Regions from separate parts of the Uliginosibacterium sp. 31-12 genome, predicted to be linked through region 3. Evidence: predicted binding sites of a transcription regulator. Region 3 holds the regulator's gene; each other region holds the start of a gene.
The links. The regulator sigma-54, encoded in region 3, starts transcription at its own class of promoters, with help from an activator protein. The targets are predictions, from matches to a motif close to TGGCACGCTTNCTGCTNA.
Positions count from the first base shown of each region.

Region 1: a site for sigma-54 is predicted at 1,307-1,324, ahead of Q3Y64_RS05435 (CmpA/NrtA family ABC transporter substrate-binding protein). Genes of this name have one in related genera too.
Region 2: a site for sigma-54 is predicted at 877-894, ahead of nifH (nitrogenase iron protein). Genes of this name have one in related genera too.

Region 1 is NZ_JAUOOA010000002.1:36,655-38,875, reverse strand. It holds gene Q3Y64_RS05435 (CmpA/NrtA family ABC transporter substrate-binding protein) at 1-1,175, opposite strand, end outside; gene Q3Y64_RS05430 (ANTAR domain-containing response regulator) at 1,565-2,143, opposite strand.
Region 2 is NZ_JAUOOA010000001.1:836,251-838,471, forward strand. It holds gene Q3Y64_RS03970 (hypothetical protein) at 1-182, opposite strand, end outside; gene Q3Y64_RS03975 (group II truncated hemoglobin) at 166-618, opposite strand; gene nifH (nitrogenase iron protein) at 1,067-1,948, shown strand; gene nifD (nitrogenase molybdenum-iron protein alpha chain) at 2,059-2,221, shown strand, end outside.
Region 3 is NZ_JAUOOA010000006.1:34,212-36,432, reverse strand. It holds gene lptB (LPS export ABC transporter ATP-binding protein) at 1-22, shown strand, start outside; gene Q3Y64_RS12275 (RNA polymerase factor sigma-54) at 57-1,565, shown strand; gene raiA (ribosome-associated translation inhibitor RaiA) at 1,584-1,913, shown strand; gene Q3Y64_RS12265 (PTS sugar transporter subunit IIA) at 2,049-2,221, shown strand, end outside.

The DNA of each region.
Region 1 (2,221 bases), on a different contig from region 3:
ATGTCGGACTTCGGGATCGGCGCTTTGACGATGGCAGCGGCCTGCTTGTAGAGCTCGATCTGGTTGATCTTCTTGGCCACGCCCAGGTAATCCACGTCTCCCTTGAGCAAGCCCCAGCGCTTGTGCTGGGTGAGGAACCACATGCCATCGGAGAGGTAGGGGAAGTTCACCGTGCCGTCGTTGTAGAACTTCATGTAGTTCTTCTCCGACCAGGTCTTGCCGAGGCCGTTTTCATACTGGCCGATCATGCGGCTACGGATTACGTCGGTGTCTGTGTTGACGTAAGCCTTGGCTGAGATGGTTTCGGCAGTCTTGCTGCGGTTGGCAGCACTGGTGTCGATCCACATCGAGGCTTCGAGAATCGCGCAGATCATGGCACGGGCCGTGTTTGGGTATTTCTGCACGAATTCGGCCGTGGTGCCGAGGATCTTCTCTGGGTGATCAGTCCAGATGTCTTGTGTCGTGGTGGCGGTAAAGCCGATCTTGTCGATGATGGCGCGCTGGTTCCAGGGTTCGCCCACGCAAAAGCCATCCATGTTGCCCACGCGCATGTTGGCCACCATTTGCGGAGGAGGCACAACGATGGTCTTCACGTCCTTCATAGGATTGATGCCATTGGCGGCCAGCCAGTAGTAGAGCCACATGGCATGGGTGCCGGTCGGGAAGGTCTGGGCGAAGGTGTATTCCTTGTCCTTCTTGGCAATCAGCTTGGCCAGCGAAGGTCCGTCGATAGCGCCTTTGTCGCGCATTTCGTTCGAGAGCGAGATGGCCTGACCATTGTTGTTAAGGGTCATCAGGTTGGCCATGTCTTTCTTCGGGCCGCCGATGCCCAGATGCACACCGTAGATCAGGCCGTAGAGGACGTGCGCTGCGTGCAGTTCGCCGTTGACCAGCTTGTCGCGCACGCCAGCCCAAGAGGCTTCCTTGGTCGGATTGATCTTGATGCCGTATTTCTTGTCGAAGCCCATCACGCTTGCCATTACTACCGAGGAGCAGTCGGTCAGCGGAATGAAGCCGATATTGACTTCAGTGAGCTCCGGCTTGTCGCTGCCTGCGGCCCACGCGCTGGTGGCGGGAAGCAGGCCGCTGGCGGCCACGGCGGCAGCGCTGCTCACGGCAGCACCTTGCTTGAGGAAGCTGCGTCGGCTGAGGTTGGCATCGTATTTCTCCGTCATGATTCTCTCTCCGGGGTAATTGGAAGGGCACCAAAAGAAAAACGGCGCCACAGCTCCTTGCTGCCGAATTGGCAGAAGGGCTGGACGCCGTTGTCCATGCAAGCCATCTTTGGCTCGACTTCAATGGAGAGTTAGCATGGGGCGTGCCAGATTCCTGAAATCCTTGCGCTACAAGGCCTCGATGTTTATGGAGCGCTTCTTGAGAGTGGCCTGGCAGGAAAAATGACGCACTGTGAATGTGCCGGAATGGCGCTCAGGCACCAGTTTGATCCGAATCAAAAAACCATTTTTATGAAATGGTTTGTGCGAAGTGCTTGTGCTACGGCTTTTTCCTGGTGCAGGGCGGCCCCGTCTTGCCTGTCGTGGGGCAGGGACGGCAGGGCGTGGGGTCAGCCGAGCAGCAGGTCTGCTGCTGAGATGATCTGCTCTGCCACTTCGCCGATCTTGCGGCCGCGTTCCATCGCCAGCTTCCTCAGGGCGTGATAGGCCTCGTCTTCGCTCATGTTGCGGGATTTCATGAGGATGCCCTTGGCGCGATCGACCAGGGTGCGTTCGGAGAGCTTGCGCTGGGCTTCATCGCGCTCCTGGCGCAAGGCCAGGTATTCCTCGAAACGCAGGGTGGCAACCTTGAGCAGGCTTTGCAGGCGCTCGGGGGCTAGGCCATCCACTACATAGGAAGAGACGCCGGCACGCATGGCCTGGCGAATGACGTCGTCCGCATCGTCTTCGGCAAACATCAGCACCGGGCGTGGCATCTTGCGGTCCAGCACGGCGAGGTTCTCCAGCGTGTCACGGCTGGGAGATTCGGTATTGATCAGTACTACGTCGGGCTGCAGCTGCTGCACCCGGTCGTGGAGTTCGATTGCATCAGGCAGTACCGCAGCGACCATATGGCCGGCGCGGGTCAGACCCTCGCAGATCTCCAGGGCGCGTTCCTGAATTTCGTCGATGACGAGTATCTTGAGCATGTTGGGGCAGGGCTGTTTTCAGTGTTATGAGCGAAGTATTACGCAAGAACGGTTGCGTATGGAAAGCCGCTTGAGGCC
Region 2 (2,221 bases), on a different contig from region 3:
ACCTGCTCGCAGCACTTCTCAGGCGGGCGCTTCTCATCGGCCATCTTGGGCTGAAACTCAATGGCGATGTCGCCACGGAAGCCGAAGCGTCCGGGGACGGCCGTAGCGCCCTTGAACACGCCATTGAGCAGGCGTTCCTCGGCTTCGAGCACGCCGAACGCGGTCTTATCGATCGTTGTCATGGTGATTCTCCTGTTGGTTGCGAATGAAATCCGCGGTTTTGAAAAAGGCTGCTTCGAGTTGCGTCCTGAGCTCTGCATCGGTCACGACTTCATTCAGGGCGGCGCGCATGCAGTTCATCCAGGCATCGCGTGCCGCCACTCCGAGCGGGAATTCCATGTGGCGCATGCGCAGGCGCGGATGGCCGCGCATGGCCGAATAGTCTTTGCTGCCGCCCATCCATTCGACGAGGAACAGCTCCAGCACTTTCCTCACCGGAGTTAGATCGGCCGGGTGCATGGCGCGGATGGCAGCCGCCTCGGGCTGCGTATCCATGTGGTGATAGAAGCGCTCAGCCAGCAGGGCGATCGGTTCGGCTCCACCGATACGCTCGAAATGCGTCGCCCGCGCGTTGCCGGTGACCGCTACGGGCTGGATCAGTGAAGGCTGGGCGTGCATTTGGGTTTCCTCTCGACCTGGCTATGCCCTGCCCTCAGCAAGTGTCATACCCGCAGGGCTCAATGCCTGAGTGCGTGCGGCGCGCGTGCGAAACGGAGCACTTCAGATACGACACACAGCGAAATGACACTCCTTTCATTCGAGCGGTGTGGCGGCGTGAATGTCAGCTTTGTCGATATCCGGAAATGACTTCGCCGGCACCACGAAGAACTTCCGAAACGACCATTTGGCAAGCTTTTCAAGAAATCCGTGAAAACTTGGCACGCCAGTTGCTGAATGGTCCTCGCACCGACCATGTCTCGCCAACAAGTCGCTTACTTTGAAGAGCAAAAAAGGCGCGAGGGGCTGCATCCGGGGCACGGTAGATCGACTGCTTGTCCGACGTTCCCAACAGAGGACATTTTTCGATTGCAGCAACATCACTGCTCAACGATTCAGGAGAAACAACATGTCAGACCTTCGTCAGATTGCCTTCTACGGCAAAGGTGGGATCGGCAAATCCACCACCTCGCAAAACACGCTGGCCGCGCTTGCGCAAATGGGCCAGAAAATCCTCATCGTCGGCTGCGACCCCAAGGCCGACTCCACCCGCCTGATCCTGCACGCCAAGGCACAGGACACCATCTTGTCGCTGGCCGCGGAAGCCGGTTCCGTGGAAGACCTGGAACTGGAAGATGTCATGAAGGTGGGTTATCGCGACATCCGCTGCGTTGAATCCGGTGGCCCGGAGCCGGGCGTGGGCTGCGCCGGCCGCGGTGTAATCACCTCGATCAACTTCCTCGAGGAAAACGGCGCTTACGACGGCATGGATTACGTGTCGTACGACGTGCTGGGTGACGTGGTGTGTGGCGGCTTCGCCATGCCGATCCGCGAAAACAAGGCGCAGGAAATCTACATCGTCATGTCTGGCGAAATGATGGCCATGTACGCCGCCAACAACATCTCCAAGGGTGTTCTGAAGTACGCCAACTCCGGTGGCGTGCGTCTGGGTGGCCTGATCTGCAACGAGCGTCAGACCGACAAGGAACTGGAACTGGCCGAAGCACTGGCCGGCAAGCTGGGCACCCGCCTGATCCACTTCGTGCCGCGCGACAACATCGTTCAGCACGCCGAGCTGCGCCGCATGACCGTGATGGAGTTCGCTCCGGATTCCAAGCAGGCAGGCGAATACCGCACGCTCGCCGAGAAGGTTCATGCCAACAAGGGCAACGGCATCATCCCGACGCCGATCACCATGGACGAGCTCGAAGACCTGCTGATGGCCCACGGCATCATGAAGCAGATCGACGAATCGCAAGTGGGCAAGACGGCTGCCGATCTGGCCGCCTGAGGACCGAGAGTCGAGGGTCGGGAGCCTTGCCGCAGGCGGGCTCCCGGCTTCCGCCGGCGTAACAAGGTTCTCTTCCCTCTACTCTCGCATTGCGCACAGGAGATGATGAAATGAGCATGACAATCGACGAAAAGAAGGCCCAAAACGCAGCCCTCATTGACGAGGTGCTGAAGGCCTATCCGGAAAAAACCGCCAAGAAGCGCGCCAAGCACCTTAACGTGCATGAAGAAGGCAAGCCGGACTGCGGCGTGAAATCGAACATCAAGTCCCTGC
Region 3 (2,221 bases):
TGGCGAACACTTCCGCCTCTAGGCTTGGCCGCTCCGCACCTCCCCGTCTGTAAAGAATGAAACCCTCGCTTCAGCTCCGCCTTTCCCAGCAACTTGCGCTCACCCCGCAGTTGCAGCAATCCATCAAGCTGCTTCAGCTGTCCACGCTCGAACTCAATCAGGAGATCGAACGCATCCTGCTCGAAAACCCGATGCTGGAGCGTGAAGGCGGTGACGAAGAAAGTGATGGACCCGTCCCTGTCGAGGCGGGCGAAGCCAGTGTGGCGACGGCGGGTGAGGAATACCGCATCGAATCCTCTGCTTCATCCTCCGGCGATGAGGATTTCGAGTCGCCGAGCGTGACGGACATGCCGGACAACATCGGAGAGGCTTACGACAGCGTTTCGGATGATGATATCGGCGAAGCTGCCGAATGGCGCACGGAAGGCGCCTCGCGGAATGGCGGTGGGGACGACGATGATTCCGACTTTCAGGAATTCCAGGCCGCCGCTACTTCCTTGCGGGATCACCTGCTGGGGCAGGTCGCCCTGATGCCGCTGGTTGATCGTGATCGTGCGCTGGTGCAGCTGATCATCGAAGCGCTGGACGACGACGGTTTGTTGCTGCAGGACCTCGAGGAACTTCTGCCGCTGATTCCGGCCGAATGGGAAGTAGAACTCGATGAGTTGAACATTGCCTTGCATCAGGTCCAGAACCTTGACCCCGCCGGCATCGGCGCTCGCAACTTGCAGGAGTGCTTGCTCCTGCAGATTCGCGCTTTGCCGGAAAGTGCCACGCGCGATCACGCCATGCTGATCGCGGACGGCAATCTGGAATTGCTGGCTGCGCGCGATTTCGCGCGCCTCAAGCGGCGCCTGGGCTGCAATGATGATGCCTTGCGCGCAGCTCAGGAACTCATTTGTCATTTGAATCCGCGTCCGGGGGCTCAATTTGCACCGATGGAAACGCGCTACGTGATTCCGGACGTGGTGGTGCGCAAGCAACGTAGCGGCTGGACGGTGAGCCTCAATCCAGAGGCCATGCCGAGACTCAGGATCCATCGGGTCTACGCCGATATACTTCAACAGAACAGGGGCGTAAGTAGTTCCTTATCGGGACAGCTGCAGGAAGCCAAGTGGCTGATCAAGAATGTGCAGCAGCGATTTGACACCATCCTGCGTGTTTCGCAGGCCATCGTCGAACGTCAGCGCCAGTTCTTTGATCATGGTGAAGTGGCCATGCGTCCGCTGACCCTGAGGGAAATCGCCGAAGAGCTGGAGCTGCATGAGTCAACGGTGTCGCGGGTGACCACCCAGAAGTACATGGCCAGTCCCCGCGGTGTGTTCGAACTGAAATACTTTTTTGGCAGTCATGTTTCCACCGATACCGGTGGTGCATGTTCAGCAACGGCGATACGCGCGCTGATTCGCCAGCTGGTCGCGGCCGAAGACGGGAAAAAACCCCTGTCGGATGCCAGGATTGCCGAATTGTTGGGCCAGCAGGGTATCGTGGTGGCACGCCGGACGATTGCGAAATACCGGGAGTCGCTGAATATTCCGCCGGTCAGTCAGCGCAAGTCGATCTAACAGGAGAGGAGTAGTTTTATGAATCTCAACATCACCGGCCATCATCTGGAAGTCACTCCCGCTTTGCGCGAATATGTGGTTTCCAAGCTCGATCGGGTGATTCGCCATTTCGATCATGTTACGGCGACCCATGTGACCCTCTCGGTACAGAAACTTAAGCAGAAAGCAGAGGTGACTGTTCACGTGCGCGGCAAGGATATCCACGTGGAAAGTGAAGACGACGACCTGTATGCCGCCATTGATGCGCTGGCAGACAAGCTGGATCGTCAGGTTCTCAAGCACAAGGAAAAGATCAGCGATCACAACCGTGAATCGATGAAACGGCAAGGCGCTGAGAGCGCCAGCTGAAGCGCTGGACGCAGCCGGTCTGGACAGGCAGAATTGTCCGGCCGGCGATGGTTGAGGCTTTCTGCCTCAACCGCTCTGAAACCCAGAAAGCGGCGAGCTCCGGTCCGGAGACTCGCCGCTGTGCTGTAAAGACTCATGAACCTGATTTCGCAGATCCTTGACCCCGTGCGCATCCGTGTCGATGTAGCGGCCTCCGCGCGTGACGGCCTGTTCGCCGCCATTGGCGAGCTGTGCGAGCGCGACAGTGGCCTCGCGGCCCGCAAGCTGGTGGATGCACTGAACCAGCGCGAAAAGCTTGGTTCGACAGG